DNA from 2 places in the Arthrobacter sp. KNU-44 genome. Region 1 is predicted to be linked to the other one. Evidence: predicted binding sites of a transcription regulator. Region 1 holds the regulator's gene; the other holds the start of a gene.

Region 1 (6,800 bases):
CTCGGTCGCTTGCGGCTGGGTTTTTGCTTGCGGGCGCAAGCCATCGACCCAGTTGCGCAGGAGCCGGGCTCCGGCGTCGCCCGACTTCTCGGGGTGAAATTGCGTAGCGCACAACGGACCGTTTTCCACGGCGGCGATGAAGCGCGCACCGTGCTCGGACCAGGTCACCTTCGGCGGAGCCATGCGGGGTTGGACGACGTCGAATTCCCACTTCTGCACGCCGTACGAGTGCACGAAATAGAACCGTTCATGCTCGACGCCGGCGAACAGCTTTGAGCCTTCGGGCACGTCCACGGTGTTCCAGCCCATGTGCGGGACAACGGGCGCTGGCAGGAGTTCCACCTTGCCGGGCCACTCTCCCATGCCTTCTGCCTCGGTTCCGTGTTCCACTCCGGCCTCGAACAAGACCTGGAGCCCGACGCAGATGCCCAGGACGGGCCGGCCTCCGGCAACACGACGGCCGATCATCCGAATGGCGTCTACTGCCTTGAGTTCGCGCATCACCGTTTCGAAAGCGCCGACGCCGGGGACCAGGAGCCCGTCAGCATTCAGGACATCTTCGGGCTTGGCGCTCAACGTGACTGCCGCTCCGGCACGCTCAAGCGCCCGGACCGCAGAGCGGACATTGCCCGAGCCGTAGTCAAGGACCGTTACAGTCGGTTTTCCTTCAGGCGAGACAATGCGGCTGGCGGCCTTCGGGTCCACGACAGCGCCATCCTTGAGGATGTGCTTACTCACAAGGCGCCCTTCGTGGACGGAATGCCTTCGACGCGGGGGTCGGACTCAACGGCGGAGCGGAGCGCCCGGGCGAACGCCTTGAACTGGGCCTCCACGATGTGGTGCGGATCCCGGCCGGCCAGGACATTCATATGAAGGCAGATGCCCGCGTGCAGGGTGATGGCCTCGAAGACGTGGCGGGTCAGCGAACCAGTGAAGTGTCCACCGATCAGGTGGTATTCCTGACCGGCGGGCTCACCTCCGTGAACTAGGTAAGGACGTCCGGAGACGTCGACGACGGCGTGTGCCAACGCCTCATCCAACGGAACCGTGGCCTCGCCGAACCGCCGGATACCCGCTTTGTTACCCAAGGCGGTGCGCAGGACCTCACCGAATGTAATGGCGACATCCTCCACAGTGTGGTGGGCGTCGATGTGGGTGTCTCCGGTCGCCTTGACGGTCATGTCGATGAGCGAATGCTTGCAGAGCGCCGTCAGCATGTGGTCATAGAACGGCACCGAGGTGCTGATATCCGAAACTCCCGTGCCGTCGAGGTTGATTTCAACCAGGACGGAGGACTCGCTCGTGGTGCGTTCCATGCGTGCTGTCCGGGCGGCCGCCGTGCTGGCGCCGTTTTCGCTCATTGATGATCCTTAGGAGGAAGGAGTGGTGGGACTTGTTAAGTCTAGGCCGGTGCGGAGAGCTGGCCGTCCAGCAAGGCTTCGAGCGCCTCGAGGAAGGCGGTGGTCTCGGGCTCCGTACCGGCTGTGACGCGGAGGTGGCCCGGTATGCCGACGTCGCGGATCAGGACGCCGCGTTCCAGGAGGCCTTGCCACAGGGCATGGGGGTTTTCGATTCCGCCGAAGAACACATAGTTCGAATCCGAGGCGGCCGGCTTGAGGCCCATGCGGCTCAACTCGCTGACAATGCGATCGCGTTGGACCTTGATGTCCTCGACGTCGGCCATGAGGGCTTCGCGGTGCCGGAGGGCCGCCAGCGCGGTTGCCTGCGTGATGGCGGAGAGGTGGTACGGAAGGCGGACCAAGCGGATCGCGTCGGCGACCTCGGGAGCAGCTGCCATGTAGCCGATGCGTGCACCGGCGAGGGCGAAGGCTTTGCTCATGGTCCGGGAAACAATGAGGCGCTCCCGGCCAGGGAGAAGTGTCAACGCACTGGGCGTGTTGTCGTGGGCGAACTCGTGGTACGCCTCGTCCACGATCACCACGGTCTGGCTCGCCTCGCCGGCCTCGTACACGGCTTCGACGACGTCAAGGCCAAGTCCCGTGCCGGTGGGGTTGTTCGGGGAGCAGAGGAACACGACATTCGGCTTGAGTTCGCGAACCTGCGCGGCGGCCGAGGCCGCATCGAGTCCATAGTCTTCGGCGCGAACTCCCGCGATGTATCCCGTGTCGGTTCCGCTGGCCAGCAGTGGGTACATCGAGTACGTGGGCGGGAAACCGAGCGCGGTCCGGCCCGGGCCACCGAAGACCTGGAGGATCTGCTGCAGAACTTCATTGGAACCGTTGGCTGCCCAGATGTTCTCGGCCGCAAGGCCGTGACCGAGGTACTCCGCAAGAGCCTCGCGCAGTTCTGTGAACTCGCGGTCCGGATAGCGGTTCAGTCCGACGGCGGCTGCCGCTACCGCTTCGGTGATGGCCGCCTGGACATCGGCCGGCACGCCATGGGTGTTTTCATTGACGTTGAGCAAAATCGGAACATCAAGCTGCGGCGCGCCATACGGGCTCAGGCCGCGGAGGTTGGTCCGGAGGGGAAGTCGGTCAAGTCGCTCAAGCTGGTCACTCACCATGACAGTTTAAGGTGCGGGGGCGGATGCCCTGAAACTGTGACGGCCCGGCGCCGACTCGGAGACCTGCCAACCCGGTCAGCGTTGGTGTTAAGTGGCCGGAATGAACAGTTGCTGGCCCGGCACGATGTGGCCGTCCTGAAGGTTGTTCAGCTGGATAATCTCGGCAACGACGTCGCGTGGATCCCGGGAAGGCGCGGCGATTCCCGCAATCCCCCACAAGGACTGGCCCACCTGTACCGTGACGCTCGTACTTGAAGTGGGCTGCAGCTCGGCGGCGGAATCAGCAGCCTTGGCCGGCGAATTCAGGAATCCCGCCAGGCTGAGCAGCACTGCGACCACGAGCATTGCCGGGACCCCGAAGAAGACCATGCGGCCCCGGCGGGTCAGGCGAAGCCGGCCCGGTGCCGTATTGCGGCCGGACCGGTGGGTGATGGTGATTGCGGACATGAGCTGAGCCCTTCTGAACAATGCCGCGTTCCGGAATCTCTGGTTGCGGCTGCCAATTCTTGCCTTCAGTCAGTGCTTGCAGGACGGTTATTAGTTGATCTGTTCGAACGATTCGAACGAACACCCGGATCCTGCAGCACTTTTATAGAACACATATTCGAACCTTGCTATGACATTTTTAGCACCTATCAACGAACGATGTCGAGACTCGCTAGAACAAATGTTTGAAAAACGCCAGTGCCTGCCCTACGTTTGAGTGAAGGAAGAGCACTGAACCAGTGCAACAGGAGGGTCTGACATTTCAGGCCGACAGTCCCGGCAGGCGCCTCAGGGCCGAACGGGCGGAACGGAAGGGCGTTGGTGAAAATGGCAGCGAAAGCCACTGGCAGCGGGCCGGCCTCAGCGCGGAGCCAGCAGCCGCAGAAGGCCCCCAAGAGCCTGACCGTCCGCCAGAAGAAAATCCTGGAGACCATCCAACGTTCAGTGAACGATCATGGCTATCCGCCGTCGATGCGTGAAATCGGGGACACGGTTGGCCTAGCCAGCTTGTCCAGCGTTACGCACCAGTTGTCGCAGCTTGAGAAGCTCGGCTATCTTCGTCGCGATCCCAAGCGCCCGCGTGCAATGGAAGTCCTCATGCCGTTGACCCTGGACGGCGGCTCTGTCATACCCGGCGTTGAATCGCCGGCGAAACTCCGCAGCGCGGGAGGACTGGCCGTCACGGAACTCGCGAGTGCCAGTGACACGGCCATGGTCCCCCTCGTCGGACGCATTGCTGCCGGTGGACCCATCCTGGCGGACCAGACCGTTGAAGACGTACTGCCTCTGCCCCGCCAATTGGTAGGCCATGGCGAGCTCTTCATGCTGAGAGTCGCCGGTGATTCCATGATCGACGCCGCTATCTGCGATGGAGACTGGGTGGTAGTGCGGCGTCAAAACGACGCACTCAACGGCGACATCGTGGCCGCACTCCTGGACGACGAAGCCACCGTCAAGACCTTCCGGCAGCGCGACGGCCACACCTGGCTGCTCCCCCAGAACACGCAGTACGAACCCATCCTGGGAGACCATGCCACCATCATGGGCAAGGTCGTCTCGGTCCTGCGCTCCCTTTAGGACGTCCTCGCACCAGGACGGGTCCGCGTGAGCAAGAGCGCGCCTTAAGCCTTGGCTGACTCGGCGTAAAGCCGTTCGAGCGCACCGCGCACCACGGAACGGTCCGTGGTGGGCCAGAAGGGCGGCAACGCTGCCCGCAGGAAGTTTCCGTAGCGCTCCGTCGAAAGCCGCGAATCCAGGACTGCCACGACGCCCTTGTCCCCCGTTGAGCGGATGAGCCGGCCGGCGCCTTGGGCCAGCCGGATGGCGGCGTGCGTTGCCGAAACTGCCATGAAACCGTTGCCTCCGGCCTGCGCCACTGCGCGGGACCGTGCCGTCATCAGGGGATCGTCCGGACGAGGGAACGGGATCCGGTCAATCACCACCAGCCGGCATGAACCGCCCGGAACGTCAACGCCCTGCCAAAGGGACATGGTGCCGAACAGGCACGTGTCTTCCTCCTCGGCAAACTGCCTCACCAACGCGGCCATGGTCGATTCGCCTTGGCACAGGATGTCCACGTCCAGGCGTGAGCGCATCGCTTCCGCCGCCTCCTCCGCCGCACGTCGGGAAGAAAAGAGGCACAAGGCTCCGCCGTGCGAGGCCTTGATGAGCTCTTCAAGTTCGTCAAGCGCTTCGGGAGAGGTCCCTCGCCCCGGCTTGGGCAGGTGCTTGGCGACGTACAGCATGCCTTGCTTCGGGTAGTCGAAGGGCGAGCCTACATCCACGCCGGTCCAGCTGGGGGCGCCTTGGCCAGTCAGGCCCAGTCCTCCGGCTGTGGCCTCGAATGCAGAGCCGATAGCCAAGGTGGCGGAGGTCAAAACCACGGTATGGCCCGCGAAGAGCCCTTCCCGGAGGCGTCCGGCAACGCTGAGCGGCGCGATATTGATAAGAGCAGGCGAATCCTCGTCGGGCGCCGTGTAGCCCTGTTGCGGATCGAAGGTACTGTTCCGGGAAAGCCACACGACTTCCCGGTTTTCCCGGGCTGAGAGCAGCCGTTCGCACAGCTCGAGGATCAACATCAGCCGTGAGCGCGCGAGCTGGCGTCCGCCGTCGACCGTGTTGGACGAATCTCCCTTCGAGTCGGAAAGCGCTGCACGGCAGGCTTCCCGGAGCTGGTCCACGCAATCAAGTTGATCGTCATTGAGCCCGTTGGGCAGGAGGCCCGAGGGCGCACCGATGATCGCGAGTTCCAAGCGGTCCGCGGCGGCGTTCAGGGCGTCCACAGTGATGGCCGTGTGTTTGCGGGCGCTCGAGGCAGCGGCATGGATCATCGCGACGGACAGCTGCCCGGACACAGCCCCGGTCACGCGGTCCTGGAGCTCGTGGGCCTCGTCCACCACGACGACGTCGTATTCGGGCAGCACGGCCAGGCCTTCGAAGGCGCTGACTGCGAGCATCGCGTGATTGGTGACCACGACGTCGGACTCCGCGGCACGGTGGCGGGCCAGCTCGCTGAAGCACTCTTCCGCCATGGGACACTTCTGCGCCCCGAGGCACTCCATCGACGTGACGGATACTTGGCGCCAGGCCCGGTCCGTCACGCCCGGCATCAGTTCGTCCCGGTCCCCCGTCGCCGTCTTCCCGGCCCACTCGCGAAGCCGCAACACTTCCTTGCCGAGCTGCGAGGCAGGCCCGCCGATGGCTGCGGCGAGATGCGGAACGCTCGTGTCCTCGCCGAGGGAGAACAACTGCCCCTCGGCCGGCTCCTCGCTGGGGAACCCGCCCTCAAGCTTGTGCCGGCACACATAGTTGGCCCGGCCCTTGACCAGGGCGATGCTGACCGGGCGCTCCAGCTCAGGATTGATGCTTTCCAGGAGCCGCGGCAAATCCCGGCCTACGATCTGGGTCTGCAAGGCGAGGGTGGCCGTGGACACGAGCGTGGGCTTGTTGCTCTCCATCGCGTGCGCAATCAGCGGAATCAAGTACGCGAGGGACTTGCCCGTGCCCGTGCCAGCCTGGACCAGGAGGTGTTCACCGGTCTCGATCGCCCGCGCCACCTGCCTGGCCATCTGGTGTTGGCCCGTGCGGTTCTGGCCGCCCATGCCGGCAACGGCTTTGTCGAGGAGTTCGAGGGCGGTCCGTTCCCCCACGGTTTCGCCGCGCTCCCCCGCCTCAGGATCAACCATTGTTGACGAACGACTCCAGCTCGGCTGCCAGGTTCTCATGGACCATGGCCACCACGCGGGTGCCTTCCTCCTCATGCTCAAGGCTCAGGATTTCGGCATCGGTGTTGTGCAGCTTGTTGATGAGCTCACCCCGGTTGTACGGGATCAGGACCTCAAGGCGCACGCCAGGGCGCGGGATGGCTTCGCTGATGGCTCCAAGGAGCTCGGCGATACCCTGTCCTGTGCGGGTGGACACGACGACGTGGCGGGGCTCTTTTTGCTTGAGCCGCTCCACGACAAACGGATCCGCGACGTCGGCCTTGTTCAGGACGATGATTTCCGGGATCTTCCGGGCATCCACTTCGCTGAATACCGTGCGGACCGCCGCGATCTGGCCTTCCGGATCGGGATGCGAAACGTCCACCACATGGAGGATCAGATCGGCGTCGGCCACCTCTTCGAGCGTGGAGCGGAAAGCCTCCACAAGTTGGGTGGGCATCGAGCGCACGAAGCCGACGGTGTCCGAGAGGGTGTAGCCGATCCCGTCAGGGGTCTGGGCCTTCCGGACTGTCGGATCCAGGGTGGCGAACAACGCGTTCTCCACGAGGACACCGGCATCCGTCAGG
Region 2 (6,800 bases), on a different contig from region 1:
CCGCTCATGCTCACCGACGGGACCACCAGCTACCTCTACGACGACACCGGCAACCCCATCGAACACATCGACGGAACCGGTAACACCTTCTATTACCAGCACGACCAATACGGCTCCACCAGGCTACTCACCGACCAGACCTCAGCCGTCGCCGCCAGCTACACCTACGACGCAAACGGCAACCTCACCACCAAAACCGGGACCGCCGACACCCCCTTGCGCTGGAACGGACAAGCCCAGGACACCGACACCGGCCTCTACTACCTCCGCGCCCGCTACTACGACCCCACAACCACCCAATTCCTCAGCGTCGATCCCCTCACTGCGGCGACCGGGGAACGTTACAATTTCGGTTCAGGGGATCCGGTAAACCGGAATGACCCCACCGGAATGATTTCCGTCGGATTTTGTTTGTCAGCCAGTGCCGGGCTCTTTGGAGGCGGATTCGGAGAAGTCTGCGTCGTAGCAGCCAGAAACGACGTTGATCACTCGCTCACCGTCGGTTTCACTGAAACAGGCGGAGCCGGGGTGCAAACCCCCTCCTTGGCACTCGGCGCCAATTTACAGGTGAGCTCAGCACGAACAGTGGATCAGCTGGGAGGCCCCTTCACATACGGCGGGCTATCAGTAGTACTAGGCGGCGGTTTTGGAGGCGGCGCATTCGGGGGAAAGAGCTGCGGAGCCCCCGGCGACCACGTCGTCGGTGGAGAACTGAACGTGAAGACCGGCCTCGAAGCCTTCCTCCCGACCCCACTCCCAGCAGAAATCCACGGCGGCAGGAGCAACACACTGACCCAATCATCCGCACCGATACCGTGGTCACCACTGATGCCAATTCCAGGAATCTTCTAAAATGCTCGCGCCACCCCGGAGTCCTGGAAACGGTGCCGCCTGGCCGCGTTGCCACTCCTATCCGGAGGGTTCGCGGGCTAACGTTTGCATCAAACCACGAACTGCTGATCTTTGACATCTTCCTCCACCTCTCCGCCAACCTCGTTTGATGCCCTTATTCGACATTGCTGCGGGAGATTCAGGCAGGATGAGCGGGACGAAGGATACTGGGACAGACCGACCGCAACCGGAAGAGGGGACGAATGACATATGAGTTCAGAGGCGGGTTTGAAATCCCCGGTCGGTTCAGGATCCAAGGACCGTACGTCATACTCACCATGAGCGCCTCACAGCTTGAGTTTCGACCCAGATCCCGTTGGTGGGCGCGCCACTTCGGACCTTGGAGGCTCGAACGCTCAGACGTCCGCGAAGTTTATCCGGGCCGTCCGCATCCCTTCTATTCCTGGGGACGGGTGAACTTCCTCGCCAAGGAGAACATGCCGTGGACATTTCTGGCCGAATGGCCGGAGGGTGTCCTTGGAGCCGCGGAAGAGCTCGGCTACCCGGTCCGGCATCAGAAGTAGAGACTCCTGTCATAAGCATGAATTACATCACCCTTCTTCCAGGGTTGCCGAAGCCGTTGAGACTCACGGGGATGTCCTTCATTGCGCTGTTCGCTGTCGATTATTTATCTATCAGTCCTTCCTTCAGGTCCGAAGACCCTGGTCGAGACCTATAGTCCATGGGCCTACGCCGCACTCTGCGTTGTGGCACTCGCCCTCGGCTTGGTCCTCGCCGTGGACTACCACGGATCGGTGGCGCCGGGGCGTCCTATAGTCTCCAGGGCTGGGTCCGGCGGGGAAGAGATTGATATGGCCGCCGCGCGCAACAACAGATTTCAGGGTACAGAATGTAGACCTCCTGCCAGGCCGAATACCGGGCCAGCAGCTCCATGACGCGGGCGCTGATGGATCCGTAGAGTTCGTAGTTGCTGGACCTCGCCTGAAGACCCCATTCACTTGCGCGGGGGGCGAGCTTGAACCACGGCTCACCCAGCACGATCCCGAGCTTCTTGGCCTCATCGGAGCGCGTCACGGCGCAGCCATCGTTGTTCGACAGGACGATGAGCGGTTTGCCCTCAAGGGAAGGGTCGAAGATCCGCTCAGCCGAGGCGTAGAAGCAGTTGACGTCGATGTGCGCGATTTCCTGCATGCGGCGCATCACCGCCGGCCTAGACATAGTGAAGGCACCTGATCGCAACGCCCCAGATCCGCAGATCCGAGAGTTCCTGGACGCGGATCAACGGGTACTTGGGGTTGTCCGCCTGCAGTATCACGCCGGCCCTGGTGATCCGCAGCCGCTTGATGGTCAGCTCGCCGTCGAGGATCGCCACCACCACGGACCCGTCCTTAGGCTCCAATGCCTTGTTCACAATGAGTTCGTCGCCGTCGCTGATGCCGCCAGGCTCCATGGAATCCCCGCACACCCGCACGATGAAGGTGCTGGTCTTGTCCTTGATCAGGTGCTCGTTCAGGTCGAGTTCAGAGGAAAAATAGTCCTGGCTCGGAGACGGGTAGCCCGCAGGGACGGCCACCGGGGCTACCGGAACGTGCCCCGGAGGTGCCTCTGCATCTATCATGCGAGGGTCCAAAGCAAGACTCATGACACACCCTTATTCGAAAATATGTTCGAATACAGCTTAGCTGTCCTTACCGACAGTTTCACCGACCCGAGATTTCCAGGCTGTGCACCGTCGACGGCCCCGGTGGTGCGGTGTGAGCGGCTGGTGACCTGGCGATGGTGTGCAGGCGGTCAGCTGGTTCCTGTCGTCCATCATGTGTGCGGGAAAAGCCCGAAGGGTAGAGCTTTTGCCGTGCACATGTGGGCGAGAGGCTACTACCCAAGTGATTCGTTCGGGTGAGTAGGATGCTTGAGTGGAAGTGACCTTGACCGTGGACGCCAGCGACGGCACGAGAACCAAAATCAGTGGCATCGCCGATACTTACGAACAGGCTCTTGCTGAGGCCCGCAAACAGGTTCCGGAGGGCAGCAGGGTAGTAGTGATCCGGACGGATCATTACTAGGGGGCCGGGCTGAAATGCTTGAGGCAGTAAGTCAGCGCTTCTTCAAAATCCCCTGATTCAAGAAGGTCCGGTTCGGTGTTGGGCCAGCGGGGGATGAGTGAGGAAACGTCAAAGACCCCGGGGGTATCGGTGGCAATGATGAGGCCAACTTGCACTCCGCTATTGCGGTAAACCTGCCATTCGCGTTCGTTGAGGGGTTTTGCATACCCGGGGAATTTGGGGTTCGTTGAGAATATGGACTCTTCTGGGTTTTCGTTCATAAAGTCATGGTGATCCTGGTTGGCCGAAATCCTCGCCTGGAACACGCGGGGGCAACGGCTGCCTAGGGTCCCTATGCTCCCGTTCCCGGGTGCACCGGCCGTGCTGCCGGGGAATGGCGCGCCACTCTCTTTCGATTGGTGGCGTCGAAAATGGCTCGGATCTGCGCAATTGCGGTGACCTTGACGGGGGAGTCGCCGGCGTCCAGCCGGGCCGCGCGCTCGGCTTGACGCTCCAGCATTCGCCGGCGCTCGGCCTCCTGCTCGCGCCGGAGAGCAGCAACGCGGGCAGCTGCCTGCTGGTCGCGGGATCGCAGCGGCTCGCCGGCTTCGGTGCGCCAGGCGCTGAGACGGTGCCTGAGCCAGCCGCGCATCCGCCAGGCGTCCTTGGTGTCGGGCGCGCCGTTGTGCGGCCACAGCGTGCCGTCAGGCCGCCAGTCGAGGGCATGCAGGATGTCCGCGACGGTCCAGCCTGCCAGGAAAAAGTCCCTGCACGAGCTGGCGATGTCTTTGGGCGTCATGCAACGCAGGGGAAAGCTCCGGTAGCGGATCTCGGACGCGGCAGCCACACGCTGTACATGGCGTTTTGGCGTCCGGTGGGTCGGCCATTGGAGTTCTGGACGCCATGGCACCTGGGCGGCAGGTGCGCCGTTTGCGGCGCCTGCAGGGATGAGCCGTGGCGGAGCCACGTCGTTTTGAGAGCTTCTTCCTTGCGCGCGTGCATGGGTTAACTCTTTCTCTTTAAGGTGAGAACCGCCTAGGGCGGGAGGGGTGCCAACTTTGTTCACAAGCGCCAGCGGCGACGGAGCGCACAGAACGTAGACGGCCGCTTCGTTGACGCGTTCCCCGTCAGGGCCGGCAGCCGCGTACTTTGCTTGGCGGCCGCCGGCAACGCGGCCGATGATTCCCCAGGCGACCAGGAGCCGCAGGACGCGTGCCACGGTCGTCCTGGACGTTCCTGTGGCCGTTATGAGGGCTTCCCAGCCTGGGCGGGTGGTCATGGTGTCGTAGTCCGTGCGTTCGATCAGGGCACGGAGGACGGCCACGATGGTGGCCTGGCCGTTGCGGTTTCGCACGGGGAACTTCTCGTGCCGAAGCAGGGCTGCCATGGTCTGGCGTCCGTGTGCGGCTCGTACGCTGCCTTTGGGGACGGCTGACAAAACTACATCCGAGGACGTCTCTCGGGCGCGGTTGACACGACGCAGCCGCGGATGGGTCCGCGATTCACTGTCGTTTAAAGCGCGCGCATGTACACTAGAGCCCATGCAGTACCTTTCTGAAAAGAGGGTGTGACTGTGGGAGCCCTACGCCGGGAAACTTGCCGGAGACGCGGTGTAGAGCTTGAATAACTTGATACGAAGGCCCGCCTTATGGCGGGCCTTCTTCGTTTAAGAGGCGATACGCCCGATAGGCAGTTCCCCCTGGCCGGTAACGGTCGCGATATCAATGGAGGCGAGCTTTTCAGCAACGGCATGAGCAATGAACTCACTAGCTGACTGCCCTTGGTGATCCGCAACAGCGAACAATTTTTCTGCGTCTGCAACGGGGAGCCGGGTAGTCAGAACGTGACGGTCCCCTTTGGAAGGTCGCCCTCCGCGTGCGCGTTTCTGAAATGCCATAACCCTCACGTTAGTTTCTGAAACGCCGAGGGTTCGGCATACGGCGCGGTGTGTCGTATCCGACCACATCTAAAATCCTTTGGCGACGGCGGCCGCTGCGGCCAGCCAGGCCCGCTGCGTGGCCGGCTGGAGGGCGTCGTAGCGGATGGGGCCGTTGACCAGGGCGGGGTCGTAGGGGATGCGGACGACGGCGCGCACGTGCGGTGCGAAGCCGTCAGCGATCCTGCGGGCCTCGTCCTTGGCGCGCTTGAGGGCGTCGCCGCTCATGCTGCGCTTGGCGTCGGTGGATTCGGAGACGATGACGACGGCGTTGCGGGCCAGCTCGGCGTCGTGGCCACCACGGGATTCGAGCGTCTGGAGGGTCAGGCGTGCGGCCTCGGCGCGGTCTTCAATGGCCGTCACAGGGACCACGAGCTGGTTGGTGTGGTGGATCATCTGCCGCCAGTTCGCGGACCGTGCCGTGTTGCCGGAGTCCATGACAATGAGCCGGTAGTAGCGGGTCAGCACCTGGTGGGCAATGTCCACTTCCTCGGCGGTCACTTCGTGGTCGCCCTCGTCGTTTTCGTCCGAGCGCAGGACGTCGAACTTATCCGACGTCTGGTGGTGGACGAATCGGGCGATTTCAGCGGCGTTCGTGCTGGGGGAGAGCAGTGTCTGGGAGGAGTCAATGAGGTCCAGAACGCTGTTGTTGTGCGCGCCCTGTTCGGTGCGCCAGCCCAGCGTTCCCTGGGACTCGTTGTTGTCCCATGCGACGGTGGCGGCCCCGCTGTAGCGGGCCAGGATCGCGCTCAGCATGACGACGGTGGGCGTCTTGTTGGCCCCGCCCTTGCGGTTGACGACGGCCACCGTGCGGGGGCCGGGCCAGTGCTGGCTCACGGTGCGAATGTCTTCACGCTCGGCCAGCTCTTCGGGGGAGGGTTCCATCCGGAATCCAAGCCGGGTGAGCGTGCCGCGCCAGCCGCGTGCGGCCGGTTCGAGGACTGGGGCGCTGACGAGGAACGAAGTTTCTTTCAGGCTCCGGCGGGTGGCCGGCTCCTGTGCAACTGCTTCGGCAGCAACAGCGAGTGCCTGGGGACGGTCCACGGCCGACGCGAAGGTGACCGGCTGGGCCAGTTCGACAGGCCCCGGGACGGGCGCGGGGGCCGGCACAGCTTCTACGGGAGCGGCCACAACGGCCGGCGAAGGCTCGACAGGAGCCGGAATGGCTTCCGGTACGGATGTGATCGGAGGGGCCGTCACAATGTCCTTCTGCCGGCGGGTCGTGGCTTTCACGGGTGCGGCTTCGCTCACGGCGCCCTCGGGGGAGACGACAATCTGGCCCTGGCCGTCTGGGTCGGTGGTGGTGACCTTCACGGGTCGGCCGAGCTGGGCGGCTGTGTCGGTGATGAGGCGCAGGGCCTCGCGCAGCACGGCTGCTTCGTCGTCTGCCTGGATGGGGTGTGAGGTGCCGTTGATCGTTACTTCACCGGTTCCGTTGGCCCGCAGAACGGCGTCGATCTTGGGGAAGTCTAGTGCTTGGGTTTCCATCATCGTTCCTTACTTGGTGCCGTTCGGCGGCGTGAATCGGTTGACTTGCCATGGTTTGTCGGCCGCGCTGCGCAGCAGCTGCACGTCGTAGGTGCCGGCGTCGGTGGGGAAGGAGACATGGCAGCCGAATCCGTTGTTCTCATCGACTGTCAGGTGGCCGGGGCCGGTGATCTTCTTGACGGGGATGTTGGCCGGGTCGACGTACTGGTAATCGGCCACGGCCTGGGGCGTCAGGAGCTGTCCCAGTTCCTGAATCCATACCTTGTCCGTGACGGTGGGGCGTGCGTAGAGGGCCATGGCCTTGGTGGCGGTGTCCAAGGCCGCTTTCTTGCTCGCGTCGTCCCAGGCGATACCCAGTGTTGCGGGAGCGGTGCCGCCGGGTGCCTGGGACTTGCCGCCGGCGCTGAGCGAGGCCGGGGCCGTTGCCGTGTTGGTCGGGGACTGTTCCGCGGGCGTGGTGTTGGATACAGGGGCGCAGGCTA

The links. The regulator LexA, encoded in region 1, represses DNA repair genes until DNA is damaged. The targets are predictions, from matches to a motif close to TCGAACANNTGTTCGA.
Region 2: a site for LexA is predicted at 2,508-2,523, ahead of ACSVHC_RS23650 (LexA family protein). Genes of this name have one in related genera too.

The regions. Positions count from the first base shown of each region.
Region 1 covers NZ_JBPXNG010000002.1:496,878-503,677, forward strand. Annotated here, with positions in the region: gene hisH (imidazole glycerol phosphate synthase subunit HisH) at 1-738, opposite strand, end outside; gene hisB (imidazoleglycerol-phosphate dehydratase HisB) at 735-1,361, opposite strand; gene ACSVHC_RS03105 (histidinol-phosphate transaminase) at 1,403-2,521, opposite strand; gene ACSVHC_RS03110 (LysM peptidoglycan-binding domain-containing protein) at 2,612-2,971, opposite strand; gene lexA (transcriptional repressor LexA) at 3,338-4,087, shown strand; gene ACSVHC_RS03120 (ATP-dependent DNA helicase) at 4,132-6,195, opposite strand; gene hflX (GTPase HflX) at 6,188-6,800, opposite strand, start outside.
Region 2 covers NZ_JBPXNG010000003.1:32,641-39,440, reverse strand. Annotated here, with positions in the region: gene ACSVHC_RS23665 (DUF6531 domain-containing protein) at 1-852, shown strand, start outside; gene ACSVHC_RS23660 (hypothetical protein) at 1,170-1,415, shown strand; partial or broken gene ACSVHC_RS23655 (Y-family DNA polymerase) at 1,744-2,070, opposite strand; gene ACSVHC_RS23650 (LexA family protein) at 2,063-2,494, opposite strand; gene ACSVHC_RS23645 (hypothetical protein) at 2,766-2,915, shown strand; gene ACSVHC_RS23640 (hypothetical protein) at 2,912-3,175, opposite strand; gene ACSVHC_RS23635 (hypothetical protein) at 3,247-4,281, opposite strand; gene ACSVHC_RS23630 (MinD/ParA family ATP-binding protein) at 4,861-6,321, opposite strand; gene ACSVHC_RS23625 (hypothetical protein) at 6,328-6,800, opposite strand, start outside.